Regions from separate parts of the Arthrobacter sp. G.S.26 genome, predicted to be linked through region 3. Evidence: riboswitches for the same ligand, from Rfam matches in the RefSeq annotation. Region 3 holds a riboswitch; each other region holds the start of a gene.
The links. A riboswitch is a leader RNA that binds a small molecule or an ion and turns the genes downstream of it on or off. The one in region 3 is predicted to bind thiamine pyrophosphate.
Positions count from the first base shown of each region.

Region 1 (6,597 bases), 1.0 Mb from region 3:
CCAGTGGAAGCCGATCGCGGGCTATCTAAATGCTGGCACTGGTGACCAGCGGGTCAATCTCAAGATCGCGTAGGGGCGGGCTTGTTGGTTTCAAATCAAGGAAATCAACGACCGGGCATCCGTTTCTACTTTTCCAGTCTAACGGCACGGGCCCGGGAACCCGGCTTTGGTGCCCCGCGGCGAACCGTCGGGCTCAGGCCACCAGCTCAAAGTGGACTTTACGGGCGGCGATATCCGAGGAGACCAGCCGGACCCGGACCTTGGTGCCGGACTTCAGCTCTCCGGCGCAGCGGGCGGTCACTGCGGGCTCGGCGATCTGGATGGTGCCTGATCCGCCGTTCCCGTTCTTCCCATTGCCGGCGCCGTTTCCATTGCCGTTGTCCTTGGCCGGCTTCGAACCGGCAATCACTACCGCGTCGAATTCCTGCCCCACATGGTTGACCAGCAGTGCAGCCTCCACGGTGTCCAGGGCCATGCGTTCCATCCGGGATGCCAGCTGGTCGGAGCCGGCCATGACCTCGGGGAGGGAAGGCAGCGCCTCCCGCGCCCAGCCGGGGACGTCCCGGCCGTTGCTCAGGGCCTCGCAGATCACCAGCACAAAACGGTCCACCAGGCGGCGCAGGGGAGCAGTGGTGTGGGCGTACGCGGCGCCGATGGCGGACTGGACAACGTTCTCCGGCACGGTCCCGTCAAAGGCTGTATATGCAGCACCACGGAACAGCATGCCCGCCGAATGCAGGATGGCCAGTTGGCGGGGTTCGGCCGCGTCCAGGGTGCGCAGGTACTCGCCGTAACTGGCGGCCCCGTCCCATGGTTTCCCGAGGGCCTCGGTCTGCAGCCGGAAGTGGTGCAGCGACCGCTCGTCGGGGGCCGGCATGGTGCGCAGGATTCCCACCTTTCCGGCCAGCATCAGCTGCGCCGCGGCCATCCCGGTCATCAGCGAGATCTGCGCGTTCCAGTCCTCCACGGGCAGTTGCGGTGCGGCGGCAATCCGGTAGCCGCCGTCGGGCAGCTGGACAATCTCCTGCTCGGGCATGTTCAGGCTGGCGCCGCCGCGGAGCCGCTCCAGCTCCACCCGTTTTAGCCCCACTTCCTTGAGCAGCTCCAGCACCGGGCCCGCTGTGCCGGCATCCAGGTCCGCCTGCGCGCCCCTATAGCTGAGTTTCTCCCGGCTGCGGACCCGTGCACGCCGTACGGTCACGGACGTGACCCCTGCGCGGGCGTCCAGCCGGAAGTCCCAGACAAACGCCGGGCACTCCTGGTCCGGCAGCAGGCTGCCGACCGCTTCACTGATCACCTCGGGGTGCAGCGGGATCCGCCCGTTGGGGGCGTAAAATGTCTGGCCGCGGCGCCAGGTCTCGGCGTCCAGGGGCCCGCCGGGGGCGACGAAAGCGGGCACATCGGCGATGGCATACAGCACGTGGTACCCGTCGCCGTCGCGCTCCATAAAGACCGCCTGGTCCAGGTCAGTGGAGGACGCCGGGTCAATGGTGACGAATTCAATGCCGGTCAGGTCCTCGCCCGGCAGCTGCAGGGCCGCCACGGCGGCCTCGGCATCGTGGACGGCATCAGCCGGATATTTGCCGGGCAGCTCCAGCTCGACCCGAAGCTCACTGAGGGCGGCTTCGAGCGCGTTGTTGTGGTCGTGGACCTGGGGTGCAAGCCGGTGATGTGGCACGTTGCCCAGCGTAGCCCGGTTTTTTCCGAACGGGCAGGGACGCTGCCGCTACGCGTCTGCGGATTCCAACGCGCTGCGCAGGGAAGCCGCGGCTGCTGCGGGATTCGGGGCATCGGTGATGGCGCGGACCACCACCACCCGGCGGGCCCCAGCGGCCACCAGCTCACCGATGTTGCCGTCATCCACGCCGCCGATCGCGAACCAGGGAACGTCGTCGCCGGCTGCGGCCGCGGCGTAGCGCACCAAGTCGAGTCCGACGGCGGCCCGGCCGGGTTTGGTGGGCGTGGCCCAGACGGGCCCCACGCAGAAGTAGTCCAGCGCCGCAGGTCCCGCGGCTGCCGTGAGGGCCGCGTCCACCTGGTCCGGGGTGTGGCTGGACAAGCCGATGGCGGCGTTGCCGTTGAGCAGGGTGCGGGCGGCGGGCAGCGGCAGGTCCTTCTGGCCGATGTGGAAAACCGGGGCGCCGGACAGCACTGCGACGTCGGCCCTGTCGTTGACAGCCCAGAGCCGGCCATGCCGGACTGCGGCTTCCTTCAGCACGGCCAGGAGCTCCAGCTCTTCGGCCGCCTCGATGCTTTTGTCGCGAAGCTGGATGATGTCCACCCCACCGGCAAACGCCGCGTCGACGAACCGGGCAAAGTCGCCGCGGTCCTTCCGGGCATCGGTGCACAGGTACAGCCGTGCTGCGTGGAGCGCGGCCGCGCCGGGAGCGGTGGCCAGGGGATCAGCGGCGGCAGGGGAGTGGGTCACATTCATGGCTGCCAGCCTAGTTCCTCTAGACTGGCCGGGTACTGCGGGAGCCCGCGGCAGCTGTCACAAAGCGCCGGGCTGAGAGGGCGTCAGAGCCGACCGCTTGACCTGATCCGGGTAATGCCGGCGTAGGGAAGGAGACACATGGGCGCCCTGCCTGCTACCCCCGATGACCGCCCGCACGGAGCGTTGGAAGCCGACGTTGCAGTGATTGGCGGCGGCGTGGTTGGCCACAGCATCGCCTGGGAGGCGTACCGCTCCGGCCGGTCCGTGCTCCTGATCGATGACGCGCCGGGCGCCGGTGCCAGCTGGGCCGCCGCCGGAATGCTGGCGCCGGTGAGCGAGCTGCATTACCAGGAAGAGGACCTCCTGGAGCTGATGCTTGCGGCCGCCGCCCTCTGGCCCGGTTTCGCCGCGGATCTCGCCGTCACCGGCGGGGACCCCGGATACCTCACGACGCCGACCCTAGCCGTGGGCGCCGACGCCGCCGACCGCCGGGCGTTGATGGACCTGCGCGCTGTGCAGCAGGCGAACGGTTTGACCGTGGAACCGCTCACCATCCGGGAGGCCCGCCGCCGGGAGCCATTGCTGGGCCCCGCCATCGCCTGCGCCTTCGATACTCCAGCAGACCACCAGGTGGATCCGCGGCTTCTGCTGGCCAGCATGCGGCGTGCGCTCGCCGGCGATCCGTTTGCGGTAGCGGCCAAGGCCAGCGGCTTGCTGTGGGAAGACGGTGCCGTCGCAGGTGTGCAGCTCGCCGGTGGCGGGACGGTCCGGGCGGCCGAAACCGTGGTGGCCAACGGGCTGCAGGCGGCAGCACTGGGTGGCCTTCCCCCCGGCCTGAGCCTGCCGTTGCGGCCGGTACACGGCGACATCCTGCGGCTCGCCGTGCCACAGCACCTGCGCCCACTGCTGGGCTCCACAGTCCGCGGTCTGGTCCACGGCGTCCCCGTCTACATCGTGCCGCGGCAGGATGGCACGGTGGTGATCGGCGCCACCCAGCGCGAGGATGCCCTGGCCGGCCCCACCGCGGTCTCCGCGGGTGGGGTGTATCAGCTTCTGCGGGACGCCCAGGCCCTGGTGCCTGCCGTTGCCGAGCTCGAGCTGCTGGAGAGCACCGCCCGGGCACGGCCCGGCACTCCGGACAACGCTCCCCTCCTGGGCCGGGTGCCTGCACCGGACGGCACCGGTGCGGACGCGGGCTTCGGGATGGCCGCGCACGTGCCGGGCCTGATCATTGCCACCGGCTTCTTCCGCCACGGCATCCTCCTGGCCCCCGCAGCCGCAGCCATCTGCCGCGACCTGATGGACGGTCACGCTGATCCCCGTTGGGCACCCTTCAACCCCGCCCGGTTCTCCGGTTTTGCCCCTCACCTTCCCCGCACCATCAAGGAGACAGCATGAACATCACCCTGAACGGAACTCCACATGCGGTGGTGGACAGCGCGTCCATCAGCATGCTGGTCAGCCAGGTCACCGGCCGCGTCCTCGCAGCCAATGGGCAGGCCGCCGACGGCGCACGGCTGGGGGTGGCGGTGGCGCAGAACGCCCAGGTGGTGCCGCGCAGCCAATGGTCCGCCACGGCGCTCGCGGACGGCGACGACGTTGAACTCGTCACGGCAGTCCAGGGCGGTTAGGGCCATGGCCAACACCAACACCGAACTGCTGAACCAGGCCGGTGGCACAGGCCGCGATGACCTGGTCATTGACGGCGTCGCCCTGGCCTCGCGGCTCATTATGGGCACCGGTGGCGCCCCCAGCCTCGACGGGCTCGGAGCCGCCCTGATCGCTTCCGGGACGGCCCTGACCACCGTGGCCATGCGCCGGTACTCCACGGCAGAAACCGGCTCGCTGTTCCAGCTGCTGGTGGACCACGGCATCCGGGTCCTGCCCAACACCGCCGGCTGTTTCACCGCCCGCGACGCCGTCCTGACCGCCGAACTGGCCCGCGAAGCACTGGAGACGGACTGGGTGAAACTCGAAGTCATCGCCGACGAACACACGCTGCTGCCGGACGCCGTGGAACTGGTGGATGCCACGGAACAGCTGGTTAACCGCGGCTTCAAGGTGTTTGCCTACACCAATGATGACCCCGTCCTGGCTTTGCGGCTGGAGAACCTCGGAGCCGCCGCGGTGATGCCGCTGGGCTCACCGATCGGCACCGGCCTGGGCATCCTCAACCCCCACAACATCGAACTGATTGTTTCCCGCGCCTCGGTGCCGGTGGTGCTGGACGCCGGAATCGGGACGGCATCCGATGCTGCCCTGGCCATGGAGCTGGGCTGCGATGCCGTGCTGCTTGCCACGGCCGTGACCCGCGCCCAGAACCCGGTCCTGATGGGGGAGGCCTTCAAACACGCTGTCAAAGCCGGCAGGATGGCCGCAGCGGCCGGCCGGATCCCGCGCCGGGAACATGCGTTGGCTTCCTCAGCCATGGCCGGCCGGGCCGAATTCCTCTAAGCCGGCTGCCGCCGTCGGACGCCCTTAAAGTCCTGTGGCCACCACCTCAACGGGTGGTGGCCACAGGACTTTGGCTTGGCGTCAGCGCCGCAGCACCGCAGTGAGCCTATCGGTGTCCTGCCGGGCCCGGGTAGAGCCCAGGTAAACGGCGGCGGCCACGGCGGCGGCAGCCCCCAGCACGATGGGCAGGACCCACGGCAGCCAGGTCAGGCCGGGACGGTACCCGAAGCCCGCAGCCATCAGGATGAGCCAGGCAAGGGCCGCGACGCTTACCGAAACGCCGGCGGGCAGGCCTGCCCCGTACTTGGCATGGCGTTTGTCATTGGCCCACACTATTAACCCCACCGCGACGGCGGCCAGGACAACGATGGTCAGCGAAAGCATGGGGCTCCTTTATTACCTTGCAGGCAGCGCGTCAGAACTGGCCGAAACCGACCCGGCGGGCTTCTTCGGCACCGATTTCCACGTACGCGAGGGCCTTGCCGGGAACAATGACCAGACGGCCCTTTTCATCCTTCAGGCGCAACTCGGTGCCTTTGGTGATGGCCTCTTCCACAACCTTGGCCACCGAATCCGCGTCCTGCGTGGATTCCAGCACAATTTCGCGGCCAACATTCTGAATGCCGATCTTAATTTCCACAGGGGGCCTCCCAGCCAGTCAAAGTTCGTTGCTGATGTCTCCTTTGTAGTCTAGGACTCTTTGGGGAAGCGAGAGATTCCGCGCCAAGCTAAACGGTAGATCAGGTCGCTGGCCACATTGAGGTCCAGGTTTCCGTCCGTTTCAAGCCAGTACCGGGCGCTGACCTGCGCCATTCCGGCGAGGCCGCGGCCCAGGAGCTCAGCTTCCAGGTGCGGAAGCTTGGTGTCCTCGGCGATGACGTGCGCGATGGCGTCGGCAAAGGTCCTGTTAAAGGTTTCCAGCCGGGAACTGACGTCCGGATCGTTGATCAGGTCCGATTCGAAAACCAGCCGGTGGGCCTGGTCATCGCTGGCGATGAACTGGAAGTAGGCACGCATCACCGCCTGGACGCGCTCGTCGTTGTCGGTGGTGGAGTTCAAGGCACCCATCATCAACGCGGTGAGGGAGGTCAGGTGGCTGTCCAGGAGAGCCAGGTACAGCTCCCGTTTGGAGGGGAAGTGCTGGTACAGCACCGGCTTGCTGACATGGGCCGTTTCGGCGATCTCGTCCATGGCGGCGCCGTGGTAGCCGTTGGCCACAAAAACTTCCTGCGCTGCTGAAAGGAGTTGGGCGCGCCGCTCGTCCCGGGGGAGCCGGGCGGAGCGTTGGCCTGCAGGGCGCGGGGAGGTGGGCGGAGCTTCGGCGTTCGGGTGATCAGCCCGTGCATCAGGGACCACGGTTGTCCCTCCTTCCATTGCAGTTACATAGACACTTTACTGCCGGGTAATATGACCGCGCGGTATCCCGGGGCATACATTGAAGTATGGCTTCGATGTTCACCGCAAATGTGTCAGCAGAAACCCTTGAACCGCTGGTGGAACCCGCGGCAGGGCTCAGCGCTGAAGAGGTGGAGCGCTACTCGCGGCACCTGATCATTCCGGAGATCGGCGCGCTGGGCCAGCGCCGGCTCAAAAATGCCAAAGTGCTGGTTATCGGCGCGGGCGGACTCGGTTCCCCCGCACTGCTGTACCTGGCGGCTGCCGGGGTGGGGACCCTGGGCATCGTTGATGATGACGCCGTGGACCTCAGC
Region 1 covers NZ_CP193752.1:2,836,482-2,843,078, reverse strand. The annotation lists gene ACRB8A_RS12980 (RNB domain-containing ribonuclease) at 194-1,678, opposite strand; gene thiE (thiamine phosphate synthase) at 1,727-2,434, opposite strand; TPP riboswitch at 2,462-2,580, shown strand; gene thiO (glycine oxidase ThiO) at 2,573-3,832, shown strand; gene thiS (sulfur carrier protein ThiS) at 3,829-4,065, shown strand; gene ACRB8A_RS12960 (thiazole synthase) at 4,070-4,888, shown strand; gene ACRB8A_RS12955 (hypothetical protein) at 4,970-5,272, opposite strand; gene ACRB8A_RS12950 (DUF3107 domain-containing protein) at 5,304-5,528, opposite strand; gene ACRB8A_RS12945 (TetR/AcrR family transcriptional regulator) at 5,579-6,244, opposite strand; gene moeB (molybdopterin-synthase adenylyltransferase MoeB) at 6,331-6,597, shown strand, end outside.
Region 1: another riboswitch for thiamine pyrophosphate. It lies ahead of thiO (glycine oxidase ThiO); the one in region 3 lies ahead of ACRB8A_RS17770 (ECF transporter S component).

Region 2 (6,597 bases), 1.5 Mb from region 3:
GCCAGCCGGTCGGCGAGGTAGCCGATGGCTTCTTCGTTGGTGAAGTCGGTCTGCTTGACCCAGCGCACCGGCTTGTCGCCAATGACGCGGAACAGCGGCTCGAGGGCCTTTTCTTCCCGGCGGATCTTGAAGCCGGATTCGTTGACGGCCCGGGGGCGGAGCACGGGCGGCTGCACCTTGGGCGGTGCAGCGGCCAGCGAATCGCGGGCGGCCTTGACGATCTCGGCCATGGCGAAGCCCAGCTGGCGCAGGCCCTCGTGGCTCGTGGCGGAGATTTCGAAGACGCGGTAGCCGCGGGATTCCAGCTCGGGGCGGACGAATTCGGCCATGTCCTTGCCGTCGGGGAGGTCCACCTTGTTCAGTGCCACCAGCCGGGGACGGTGGTTCAGGGGCACAACTTCGCCGTCCTGGCCGGCGTAGCTCATGTCCACAGCGTACTTTTCGAGCTCGGCTTCGATGACGGCGAGGTCGGAGAGCGGGTCGCGGTCCGATTCGAGGGTGCCGCAGTCCAGGACGTGCACCAGGGCAGCGCAACGCTCCACGTGGCGCAGGAAGTGGTGGCCAAGGCCCTTGCCTTCGGACGCGCCTTCGATCAGGCCGGGAACGTCGGCGATGGTGAAGCGGACTTCGCCGGCCTGGACCACACCGAGGTTGGGGATCAGGGTGGTGAACGGGTAGTCGGCGATCTTGGGCCGGGCGGCTGACATCGCGGCGATGAGGCTGGACTTGCCGGCGGACGGGAAGCCCACCAAGGCGATATCGGCAATGGATTTCAGTTCCAGGACAACGTCGCTGGATTCGCCTTCAATGCCGAGCAGGGCGAAGCCCGGTGCGCGGCGTTTCTGGGAGGACAGGGCTGCGTTGCCCAGGCCGCCCAGGCCGCCTGCGGCGGCAACGTATTCGGTTCCTTCGCCAACGAGGTCGGCCAGGACGGTGCCGTCCTTGGACTTGACCACGGTGCCGTCGGGAACCGGGAGGATCAGGGTTTCGCCGTTCTTGCCGCCGCGCCAGTCGCCCATGCCGGGTCCACCGTTGGTGGCGTGCCGGTGCGGTGCGTGGTGGTAGTCCAGCAGCGTCGTGGTCTGGTGGTCGACGCGGAGGATGACGTTGCCGCCGTCGCCGCCGTTGCCGCCGTCGGGCCCGCCCAGGGGCTTGAACTTCTCGCGGTGGACGGAAACACACCCGTGGCCGCCGGTACCGCCGGATACGTGCAGTACTACCCGGTCTACAAAGCTGGCCACGTGGATCTCCTCAGTGCTGTTTCCTGGCAGCCTAAGGGCGCCAAAACGATTGTAATGCGGTTAAAAGAACAGTGGAGCGGACCATCAGGCCCGCTCCACCGCTTCAGAACTTGGTGTTACTCTGCAGCTGCAGCAGCAACGATGTTGACGACGCGACGACCGCGGCGGGTGCCGAATTCAACGGCTCCCGGGGTCAGCGCGAACAAGGTGTCGTCGCCGCCGCGGCCTACGCCGGCACCCGGGTGGAAGTGGGTGCCGCGCTGGCGGACGATGATCTCGCCGGCCGAAACAACCTGGCCACCGAAGCGCTTGACGCCCAGGTACTGAGCGTTTGAATCACGGCCGTTGCGAGTGGAGCTCGCGCCCTTTTTATGTGCCATCTGAAATGCCTGCCTCTAAATTCTGGGGAATCTGCTGAAAAACCGAAACGGTAACCGGGTGGTTACTTGATGCCAGTGATCTTGACCTTGGTCAGTTCCTGACGGTGACCCTGGCGCTTCTTGTACCCGGTCTTGTTCTTGAACTTCTGGATGACAATCTTCGGACCACGGAGGTCCTGAAGGATCTCAGCCGTTACGGTCACCTTGGCCAGGTCAGCAGCAGCGGTGGTGATCTTGTCACCATCCACCAGGAGCAGCGCGGGCAGCTCAATGGTGCTGCCAGCTCCACCGGCGACGCGGTTCAGGGTAACGAAGTCTCCAACGGAAACCTTCTCTTGCCGGCCGCCTGCGCGGACAATCGCGTACACCACTTGGGAACTCACTTCTCTCGACGTTTATTACTAAATTTGCGTGCGGAATCCAACTCGTAAATGGCTGGTTTCTCGCTGTGCCTCAACGCCGTGGGGTCATAACCCAAGTGTTGGCGTAAGCACCGAAGATCAAGAATACGCTAATTCCGTCGTCGGCTGCAAATGAGGCTGGCAGCGGCGGGTCGCCTGTGATAGCAACCACAGGCATGTACCGGCGCGGTACCGTGCCCCACCATAGTACCGGTACCGGAGCCGGCCCGCGTTCAGGAGTGCAGCCGCGGCGCGTCGAAGAATTCCATTTCAAGCCGGCAGGAGTGCCGGAAGGCGCCCACCATGGCTGCCCGCCCGGCTTCGGAGGAGTTGCGGGCGGCTTCATCAACAATGCCGATCGCCCGCCTGGTTGCCGCAGCAAAGTCCTCATCGGCGTACGTCCGCAGCCAGGCCGCGTAGGGGTGCCCCGCCGGCTCCCCCGCCGCGACGAACTGTGCATGGAGCGTCCGGCCGACTTCCGCGTAGAGCCAGAAGCACGGCAGGACCGCGGCGGCCAGCACCGCGTAACCGCCCGACGCCGAGGCCGCGGCCAGGTGGTCGACGTAGGACTTGGTGACGGGGCCAAGGTCCGGCTGGATGGTCCGCGACGCCAGCCAGGTCCGGTGCAGCTCCGACTCGACCTCAAGGCATTGCTGCGCGGAGCCCGCCCAGAACAGTTGTTCGGCTTCGGTGGGTGCCAAGGCGCTGGCGCGGGCCAGGACCCGCGAGTAGCCGTTAAGGTACAGGGCATCCTGGGAGAGGTAGTAAGCGAACTCACGCTCCGGGAGCGTGCCGGAGACCAGGCCCTGGATGAACGGCAGTTCGTAGATGGCTGCCAGGTCCGCGGCGGCTTCCTTCCACAGCAGCGCCTCGAACCGGCCGGGCGCAGGGACGGCCGTGAGGTGGTGGAAGTGGTGGACCGGTCCGTTGCCGGCGCCGACACCCAGCCGGTCCGACGCCGAAAGGGCACCGGCCAGCCACGGCTTAACTTCGCGCAGCGCGGCTTCCCAGTCCCCCAGCCGCGCCTGCACCGTGGCCATGGCAGAGGACAGCGAGCACCCGGTGCCGTGGCTGTTCCGGGTATCCACCCTCGCGCCCGGCACTTCCACCACCTCGGGGCCAAGCAGGCCCGCCGTGTTCACCAGCGCGTCAGGGCAGCCCGGTCCCTGCAGGTGGCCGCCTTTGACCAGGATGGTGGCCCCGGTGGCGAGGGCGAGGAGCCTTCCCTGGTCCAGTGCCCCCGCCCAGGTCTGTTGGACGTCGCCGTCCACCAGGACAGCAAGTTCGGCCAGGTTGGGGGTGATCAGGTGCGCCAGCGGCAGCAGTTCCCGCAGCGCTGTCTCCGCCGGAGCCTGCAGCAGCCTGTCGCCGCTGGTGGCCACCATAACGGGATCAAGGACCACAACGGCGGGCCGCACTTCCTCGAGCCAGGTGCGGACGGTGCGGATGGAGTCAGCATCGCCCAGCATGCCGATTTTGACGGCGTCGATGGTGATGTCCGCGCTGACAGCTTCAAGCTGCCGGGCCAGGAAGTCCGCCGGCGGGATATGGACAGCCTGCACCCCCAGGGTGTTTTGCGCCGTGAGGGCCGTAATGGCGGCCATTCCATAGCCACCGTGCGCAGCGATGCTTTTAAGGTCCGCCTGCACCCCTGCCCCACCGGACGGGTCGGAACCGGCGATGGAGAGCACCCGGGGAATGACCCGGCGAATGGCTTCCGAGGTGTCCGCAGCAGGCGTGGTGGCAGCAGCAGGTGTGGCTGCGCCAGACGCGGTAAGGGTCGAAGACAAGAGACATCCCTTCGCCGGTGCTAACCGGACAGGTTCAACGGGTGTGGATCTCAGCCGGCCCTGTGCGCGGCACCCCGTGTCGGTCCCCAGCCTAGCTGTTCCGCCACCGGACAGGGAAAGGTGACGCCGGCTGCCCGCTGACAACGCCGGAGGCCCGGAACCGGCACTGATGTGCGGTTCCCGGCCTCCGATGCAGGTGGGGCAGTGCCCCTGGTCCCTAGAGCTCCGACGCCGGAACGCCCACACCCAGGATGATGGGTGCAGCGGCCGGTGCCTTGGCGGCGGCAGCCGCCGCGGGCTCCGGTGCCTTAGCGGAATGGGTGTGCGCAGGGGTGGCCGACGGCGCACTCTGGTGCTGCTGCACCGAGGTTTCGTTGGCTGCGCCCTGGGCACGGCTGGCACTGCGGTTGCGGCGCGGCCGGCGCTGCGTTGACTGCTCCAGCGTGTGGTCCGAGTAGTCCTTTTCCGGGGCTGCGGCGGGCGCAGCAACGGGGACTGCAGCCGGCGCAGCTGCAACGGGTGCTGCCGCTGCGGGAGCAGCTGCAGGTGCCGTCAGCGGTTCGCCGAGGTGCGCGAAGGCTTCGGCCAGGCGGTCCAGCGTGAGCGCCGGCTGCGACTGCTGGTCACCGGCGTGCTCAACAAACGGAAGGACAACTTCCTCTCCCCCGAAGGTCAGCACCGCCCCGGGGCGTGCGGGAGCGTCGGCGTCGTGCGAACCGGCGTCCACGGGCGTGGCGGGTACCTGCCTGGCGGCGGCGATTTCGTCGTCGTGCAGGTGCGCGGCGTGCGCGGCTGCTGCGATGTTCGCCAGGGCCAGCCGGGTGGCTTCAGCCTTGGCGTGCCGCTCCGGGTCCACGGGTTCCGGGTGCACGGTGTGCGCCTGGACCGGGGCTGCCGGCGCCAGCTCGGGCTGCTGGCCGCCACGGCCGCGGCGGCGCTTGCGCTCCGGGCGTGTGCCCTGCTGGTTGTTGTCAACGCGTTCGGGGCGGGGCTCCGGGCTGCGGAAATCGTTGGGACGGTGTTCCTGCCGGGTGTCGGCGCGCTGGACGTGGTGCTCGGCTGCCACAATCGTGGCGCGGCGGTGCTCCACCGGGTCGTCGTGGGTGACCACACCGCGCCCGGCGCAGGCCTCGCACTGCTCGCCGAAGACTTCCAGGAGCCCGGTGCCCATGCGTTTGCGGGTCATCTGGACCAGGCCCAGCGAGGTCACTTCGGCCACTTGGTGCTTGGTCCGGTCCCGGCCCAGGCATTCCACCATGCGGCGCAGCACCAGGTCACGGTTGGATTCCAGGACCATGTCGATGAAGTCGATGACGATGATGCCGCCGATGTCACGGAGCCGGAGCTGGCGGACCACTTCCTCGGCAGCTTCCAGGTTGTTCTTCGTGACGGTCTCTTCGAGGTTGCCGCCGCTGCCGGTGAACTTGCCGGTGTTGACGTCCACCACGGTCATGGCTTCGGTGCGGTCGATCACCAGGGAACCGCCGGAGGGCAGGAAAACCTTGCGCTCCAGGGCCTTGTGGATCTGCTCGTCGATGCGCCAGGCAGCGAAGATGTCCTGGTCCTTGGTCCACTTTTCCAACCGGCCCACCAGGTCCGGGGCAACGTAGGTCACGTACGCCTCGATGGTGTCCCAGGCTTCCTCGCCGGAGACGATCAGCTTGGAGAAGTCCTCGTTGAAGACGTCGCGGACCACCTTGATGGTGAGGTCCGGTTCGCCGTACAGCAGTTCCGGGGCGAGGATCTTGGTGGAAGTGGACTGGCTTTCGATGCCTTCCCACTGGGCGCGCAACCGGTTGATGTCGTGCGTCAGCTCCTCCTCGGAGGCACCTTCGGCTGCGGTGCGGACGATGACACCGGCGTGCTCCGGCAGTCGGTCCTTAAGGATCCGCTTGAGGCGGTTGCGTTCGACGTCGGGCAGCTTGCGGGAGATACCGGTCATGGAACCGCCGGGCACGTACACCAGGTAACGGCCCGGCAGGGAGATCTGGCTGGTGAGGCGGGCACCCTTGTGGCCCACGGGGTCCTTGGTCACCTGGACCAGGACGGTGTCGCCGGACTTGAGGGCGTTCTCGATGCGGCGCTGCTTGCCTTCAAGGTTGACGGCGTCCCAGTTGACCTCGCCGGCGTACAGGACGGCATTGCGGCCGCGGCCGATGTCCACAAAAGCGGCTTCCATGGAGGGCAGGACGTTCTGGACCTTGCCCAGGTAGACGTTGCCGATCAGGGAATCCTGCTGGGTCTTGGACACAAAGTGCTCGGCCAGGACACCGTCCTCGAGGACCGCGATCTGGATTCTGTCGTCGCGCTGGCGGACGATCATCTGGCGGTCCACCGATTCACGGCGGGCCAGGAACTCAGCCTCCGTGATCACGGTACGGCGGCGGCCGGTGTCGCGGGATTCGCGGCGGCGCTGCTTCTTGGCCTCCAGGCGGGTGGAGCCCTTAACGCTCGTCACCCGGTTGTTGACCACGGGCTCGCTGGCTGCACGGGGGGCGCGGACGCGGGTCACCGTGTTGGGCGGGTCGTCATCGCCGCCTCCGGTCAGTTCCAGGTCCTGGTCGCCGCGGCGGCGGCGCCGGCGACGGCGGGAGGTCACGCCGTCGTCCAGCTGGCCGGCCGCGTCGGAATCGTCTTCGTCCTGCTCATCGGAACCGGCATCGTCACCGTCGCCGGTGTCGGTGGCGTCGCGGTCCAGGCGGCTGCGTCCCCGGCGGCCGCGGCTGCGGCGCCGGCGGCGGCTGGCGGAATCGTCCTGGTCGCCGTCCTCGGCGTCGTCCTCATC
Region 2 covers NZ_CP193752.1:2,352,309-2,358,905, forward strand. The annotation lists gene obgE (GTPase ObgE) at 1-1,241, opposite strand, end outside; gene rpmA (50S ribosomal protein L27) at 1,358-1,621, opposite strand; gene rplU (50S ribosomal protein L21) at 1,684-1,992, opposite strand; gene thiD (bifunctional hydroxymethylpyrimidine kinase/phosphomethylpyrimidine kinase) at 2,256-3,812, opposite strand; TPP riboswitch at 3,802-3,899, opposite strand; gene ACRB8A_RS10740 (Rne/Rng family ribonuclease) at 4,030-6,597, opposite strand, start outside.
Region 2: another riboswitch for thiamine pyrophosphate. It lies ahead of thiD (bifunctional hydroxymethylpyrimidine kinase/phosphomethylpyrimidine kinase); the one in region 3 lies ahead of ACRB8A_RS17770 (ECF transporter S component).

Region 3 (6,597 bases):
ATGCCGTGGGTGGGGATTTCGCCGGGCAGCTTAAGCAGCTCCAGCGGGGCACCGGAGGCCTTGCTCAGGGCCGTCAGCGAGTTTGACCAGGTCAGCATCATGGCGGCCTGGCCGGTCCCCATCAGGGTCTGCTCGGTACTGACGTTGAGCTTTTCCACCGTTTCGGACGCACCGGGCGCGGCCCCCGATTGGCTCAGTTCCAGGGAGTAGTCGAAGTAGTCCCGGACCGTGCCCTCCTCGAGGCCCAGCGCGCCGTCCTTGGTGTACAGCGATTGGCCGCGCTGCCGTGCGAAGGCGTCCAGCGAGTCGTGGGTCAGGACAGTGGCAGTCCCGTAGGTGCCCTTGGGGCTTTTGGCGGTCACGCCTGCGGCAATCCGGGCGAAATCCTCCCAGGTCCACGTCCCGTCGTCGGGCATGGGGACGCCGGCGGCCTCGAAGACGGCCGGGTTGGCCACGATGGCCAGCGCGTTGGCGCCGGTGGAGATGCCGTACTGCTTGCCATCCACCTGCCCGTTCTGCAGGGCGCCCTGGTCGATGCCGGACAGGTCCAGGGCGTCGCCCACCGTGGACAGGTCAAGCAGGGCCCCGCGGTTGGCGTACTCGGCGGGGTAGGCGCCGCCCATGGTGATCACATCCGGGGCGTCATTGGCCGCGACCTGGGTGGCGAGCTTGTCGAAGTAGCCCGAAATGTCGCCGTACTCGGGCTTGACCTTGATATCGGGGTTTTGTGCTTCGAAGGCGGCGATGGCCTTGCTGGTCAGGTCCGCGCGGGTGGCGTTTCCCCACCAGGCGAACCGGATCTCCTGCTGCCCTGAGCCTGATTCGCCGGACGAATCATTGGAGCAGGCAACGGTGAAGCCCAAAAGGCTTAGGGCTGTTGCCACTGCAATGATCTTCCGGGTTCCACGGATGTTTTTACGCGCCATTGGGTATCCACCTTTGTCGAGAAACCGATTTCCCGAAACTATCAGTGTGTTTCGGGAAGATCAATGGTTTTGCCAACAGGATAAGGACCTATTGCCCCAGCCACACCATGTTCCACGTTCCGGCCGACACGGCAGCAGTGACGGCAAGGCCGGAGATCAGGGCACCACCGGCAACCACCCACACATCGAGCGCGCTAAAGGTGGACTCACGGGCCCAGGTCCGTTCGCCGCCGCCGAAACCCCTCGCTTCCATGGTCACGGCGAGCCTGGAGGCCCGCCGGATCGCCTGCACCAGGAGTCCGAAGCTTTGTCCCAGCGTGGCCTTGATCCGCTGGCCCACGCTGCCGCGCGAACCCACGCCGCGGGCCCGGCGCGCCATCCCGATGGTCTGCCATTCCTCCGCCATCAGCCCCACCAGCCGCATTGCCGCGAGCGTCCCCAGGACAAACCGGTGCGGCAGCCGGGCCTTCTGGGCCAGCGCGTCGGCCAGGTCAGTGGGATCGGTACAGCTCATCAGCAGCACAGCGGGAAGGGCGATGGCCAGGCCGCGGAGCAGGAATCCGGCGCCGGTTTCCAGCGAACCCTCGCTCATGGTCCAGATCCCGACGTCGATCAGCGTCCTTCCGCTGTCCGCTGCCAGGATGGAGGTACTCCAGCCGCCGACGGCCGCCGCCAGGATCAACGGCCAGCCACGCTGCCACAGCAGCGTCAGCGTGAGCCCCGCCAGGGGGAACAGCAGCAGTTCGCAGGCGAGCGCAACGGACGCGGAAACCCAGTCGATGGACAGCGCCAGAACCAGCGTGACCAGGAAAACGGCGGCAAATTTGCTCAGCGGGTTGGCGCGGGTCAGCACGGCGGTTCCGCCGGAAAGGTTCAGCTCCTGCCTCATGGCGCCACCCGCTCCGGAGCTGACAGTCGCAGCTCGGCCCCGCCCAGGGCGGCGGTGAATTCGGCATCATGCGTCACCGAGACCACAGCGGTGCCGGTGTCCAGGAGTTCGGTGAGGAACGATGCCAGCTCGGCCCAGGTGTTGGCGTCCTGCCCGAACGTGGGCTCGTCCAGGATCAGGACCCTGGGACTCGCGGCCAGGACGGTGGCCACGGAAAGCCGCCGCTTCTCGCCACCCGAGAGCGTGTAGGGATTCGCGCCCACCAAACCGGTCAGCCGCAGCCTTTCCAGCAGCTCATCCACCCGTTCCGCGCCATGGCCCAAGTGCCTGGGACCGAACTGCAGTTCGTCCAGCACCCGGCCGGTGACGAACTGGTGTTCAGGCTCCTGGAACACCGTGCCGATCCGCTCGATCAACTGCTCGGCCTTCCAGCGGTAGGGATCCGGGCCGGCACCCTGGCCCAGCCGTGGCTCCGCCCCGACGGTCCCGGCAACCGGAGCCAGTAATCCGCCCAGCGTCAGGGCGAAGGTGGATTTTCCGGCGCCGTTGGGACCCGTGATGGCCAGCGCCTGCCCGGAAATTACCTGCGCGTCGATTCCTTCCTGGACGGGAACCGGCGGAATTTTGCGGAACCTGCTGCGGCGGGGCCGTTCACGGGACACCGCCAGATTGTCCGCGGCAAGAAGCAGGTCGCCGTCGGCCGGGGAGCCCGCCGCGCGGGAGCGGGTTGCCGGAACGTATCCCGGGACCCAGACGCCGGCGGCCTTCAGCATGTCCCGGGCGCTTTCCAGCACCAGATCCGGCGGCCCGTCAAGGAGCACGGCCGGGTCCGACGCCGCTCCCGGCTGCAGCACCACGATCCGGTCCACCACGTCTTTCCACACGCCCACGCGGTGCTCCACCACCACCAGCGTGGCTCCCGTTTTGTCCAGGCATCTGGCCACGGCGTCGCGGACCTCCAGGACACCGGCCGGGTCCAGGTTCGCCGTGGGCTCATCCAGCAGGATCAGGCCTGGCCGCATGGCGAGGATTCCCGCCAGCGCCAGGCGCTGCTTCTGCCCGCCTGAAAGGGCCGACGTCGGGTGGTCCAGCGAAAGGTGGGAGAGCCCGACGTCGGCCAACGCCTCGTGCACGCGGGCCCAGATAGTGTCCCGGGGCACCGCGAGGTTTTCGGCGCCGAAGGCAACATCGTCGCCCACCCTGGAGAGGACCACCTGCGTTTCCGGGTCCTGCTGCATCAGGCCGGCGCGGCCGCGCTGGGACCGGGGCGGGGCGCCGTCCACCAGCAGCGAACCGGACTCGTCCGACTCCGCCGCTTCGCCGTCGTCGTCCGCATCCCCCAGCACCCCTGCGAGGGCGTGGAGCAGCGTGGACTTACCGGCTCCGGAGGAGCCCAAAAGGAGGACCCGCTCGCCGGGCCGGATATCCAGGTCAAGGGCGTGGACGGCGGGCCTGGTACGGCCGGCATGGCGCCAGCCCCACCCGCGGGCACTGACCGCTGCGGGCCGGACCGCCGGGCTGCCGTGCTGGGAAGGTGCAGGCATCAGGAGAAGGCAGGCTCCGATGCGGCCTTCCGGGAGGCGAAGGAAGCCAGCACGCCGGTCCTGGCCAGGCCGCGGGTGGCGATCCAGGAGAGGGCGCCGGCGATGACTGCGCCGGAGATGGCGGTGAAGACGATGTAGGCGAGTTTGTCGCCGCCCGAATAGGCAATGTTCCAGCCCCACGGCGCGAACGAATCGTTCAGGCCGCAGAAGAGTCCGGCACCCGCGCCGGCCAGCAGGGAGACAGGAAGGTTGAACTTCCGGTAGACGAAGATGGCGAAAATGATCTCGGCGCCCAGGCCCTGGACGAACCCGGAAAACAGCACCGACGCGCCGTACTGCGAGCCCATAAACAGCTCACCCGTCGCGGCGATGGTTTCGCAGAAAAGTGCGGCACCTGGTTTCCGGATGATCAGCATGCCCAGGACGGCCGGGATCATCCAGCCGCCGGCCAGGAGGCCGGTCAGGGGCGGATAGACGGCGTTCATCGGCGCGGAAACGGCCGCAGCACCCTGGGACCAGGCCCAGAAAATGATGCCGCCGGCAATCGCGATCAGGGCTGCGACGACGATGTCCACGACGCGCCAGGACCTGCTGGTGGTCTTCTTGATTGCTGCAGTGCTCATGGTGGTCCTCCTGGGTAACAGGAGGGGAAAGTGGACACGGGTGGCGGTTGCTGCCGCCATTTTCCGCGCACTTCGAGAACTCGACTCCCTTGCGCCGGTACTAACCGGATCAGGTTCGAGGGTCTGCGGCTGTCCGCACTCTCAGCGCCCACCTGCGGATCCTGGCAAATGCCAGTGATGCCCGACGGCTGCGCTCCCCTGTCGTTGAATGTTTCAGTGGTTGGTTAAAGCTGCCCTGTTGGGCCTGCCCAGTTTACACCTGGGCGGGGTAGATTGTGGGCCATGACCGCCAATTCACCGCTTGTGACCGACTTCGATCCGGACTCCGCCGATGCCCAGCCTGAGGGTTCGCTGGACGCCTTCATTGCCAGGATCGAAGCCGAGACCAGGGAACTGCAGTTTCCCGGCTTTTCGCTGGATGACGCCCTGAACCTCGGGTTGCTGTTGGTGGAGCTGGGAAAGGAGCGGAGCCTGCCCATTGCCATTGATATTTCCAGGAGTGAGCAGGTGCTCTTCCACGTGGCGCTTCCCGGCGCCACTCCGGACAACGAGCAGTGGATCCGGGCGAAGAAGGCCACAGCGGCCCGCTACGAGGTGCCGTCCCTGCTGGTCGGCCTTCGGGGCCGGCGGAACGGCGGCCGGATCGAGGACAACGCCTGGTTCGACCAGTCCCGCTACGCAGCCCACGGCGGGTCTTTCCCCTTGTACGTGGCCGGCGTCGGGTCCGTCGCCACTGTCACGGTATCCGGCCTCCCGCAGGTCCAGGACCACAACCTGGTGGTCGAAGCCCTGCGCGAAATCCTCACCCCGGCCCAGGGCAGCTGAAAAGCAGCGGGTTCAGCATTCAGTCCTGTTGCCTGCCCTGCCGGCGCGGCACCGGCGGCGTGAGGCGGTAGCCCACACCGTGCACCGTCTCCACCCACCGCGGCTTCCTGGGGTTTTCCCCGAGACGTTTACGGAGGTTGCTGACGTGGACCTCCACCGCGCGTTCCTCCGTGGCGCCCACAAAGGAGCCGTCGTAGCTGTCATGTCGAAGGTAGCGCACCAGGTCGGCCTTCGCCTGGATGGTCCGCCGTTTTTTCATCAGCACCAGGAGGATGTCGAACTGGCTCCGCGTCAGGGCGACGGGTACGCCGTCCACGGCAGCCTGCCGGGTTCCCTCGTGCAAAGCCAGGCCCTTGTGGACGTAGTCGAAACTGTCATACGTCGCCTCCCGCGTGAAAGTCCCGTCACCGGAACCCGCAGCGGCGTCCCCTTGGCTGCTGCCCGCCCCACCCGGGCTGGAGGCCCGCGGCCTGCGGAGCATCGCCTTGATGCGGGCCCGAAGTTCCCGGGCACGGAAGGGTTTGACGATGTAATCGTCAGCGCCCGCCTCAAAGCCAAGCAACGCATCCGCCTCGTCTGCACGCCCACTGATGATCACCACGTAAGCGTCACTGAAGGTCCTGATGCGCCGGGACGCTTCAAGCCCATCAAAGTCCGGCAGGCCGATGTCGAGGGTCACGATGTCAGGGTTGTGCGTCCGTACCTGGTCCAGTCCTTCAGCACCCGATGTCGCCTGGTGCACAGCGAACCCTGCCTGCCGGAAAATCGCAGCAAGCGCAGCCCTTACGTCGTTGTCGTCTTCGATCACTACTGCTACACCGCGCTCCACAACTGCTTCCTTCCATGTAGTAACTGTCCCGGCACGCACAGCCGGTCCGGGCTTTATGCATTACCTGTGGATTCGGCACCGCCAACCCCGCGGATGGCTCAGTGGGAAATTCAGGCAAACACCAGCCTTGGGATCAGGTCCCTTTTTGAGGCGGACTCCAGGGGTATCTTCGATGATATTCTCCGTCAATTTCCAGGCCCGGCAGGGTGCCGGCATTTGAGACGGACAAAAGCTTACGGCGTGCGATCCGCATCACATTACCCAGGGTTGTGAATGGGGTCGACGATAATGCGCGTCGGCCGTTTGTGAACAGCGTCACGGCGCGGCAAAACAGCAGGCCATCAGCTACTGACGTGGGCGAACAGGTCCTCAGCAACGGGCCTTGGATAATACTGAGGAATTCCTGAGAATCTTTTCGAGCATTGATCAGATCTTGATCTTTCTCAAAGTAGTTTCTGAGGAGTGGTTGATTGAATGTTTCTTGTTGCCTGAACCGGACGCAATGGTTTACCAGCGGAGGCCGCTGGGTTGGGTCATTCCAGCGGCGCTGCCAAGAAACCAAGTAGTGCATTGGAAAAAAATAGAGTACTGCCTACTCGGGTTTTTCCGTGAAGTTTTGCGTGGAATTAGATTTGTAGATTTCCGGCCTTCCAAGTGGGGCCGGTACCAGCCGGAGTCGGCGGCGGAAGCCTGCCTCTGAGACCGGGCCGGCCCCCCAGTCCGCCGTCGACTCCCCTTCTCCTGCACAACCGACCCAACACCAACATGAGTGCCCATCGCGCCTGCCGCGCCTCAATCGCTGACGAGAGAGACCGGTGGGCTTTTCCATGCCCGCAGCTCGAGGGCAGGGGCTTGATCCAGAGGAAAGAACCAGATCATCTTGAAGTCCTTATTTCACGATTCCTACACCCGCCAGATGTCGTTGATCGTTGTGGTGGGACTGGCGCTGTCCGCACTTGTG
Region 3 covers NZ_CP193752.1:3,865,486-3,872,082, forward strand. The annotation lists gene ACRB8A_RS17755 (ABC transporter substrate-binding protein) at 1-926, opposite strand, end outside; gene ACRB8A_RS17760 (energy-coupling factor transporter transmembrane component T family protein) at 1,015-1,815, opposite strand; gene ACRB8A_RS17765 (ABC transporter ATP-binding protein) at 1,812-3,359, opposite strand; gene ACRB8A_RS17770 (ECF transporter S component) at 3,359-3,982, opposite strand; TPP riboswitch at 4,051-4,192, opposite strand; gene ACRB8A_RS17775 (heme-degrading domain-containing protein) at 4,265-4,807, shown strand; gene ACRB8A_RS17780 (response regulator transcription factor) at 4,827-5,636, opposite strand; gene ACRB8A_RS17785 (hypothetical protein) at 6,517-6,597, shown strand, end outside.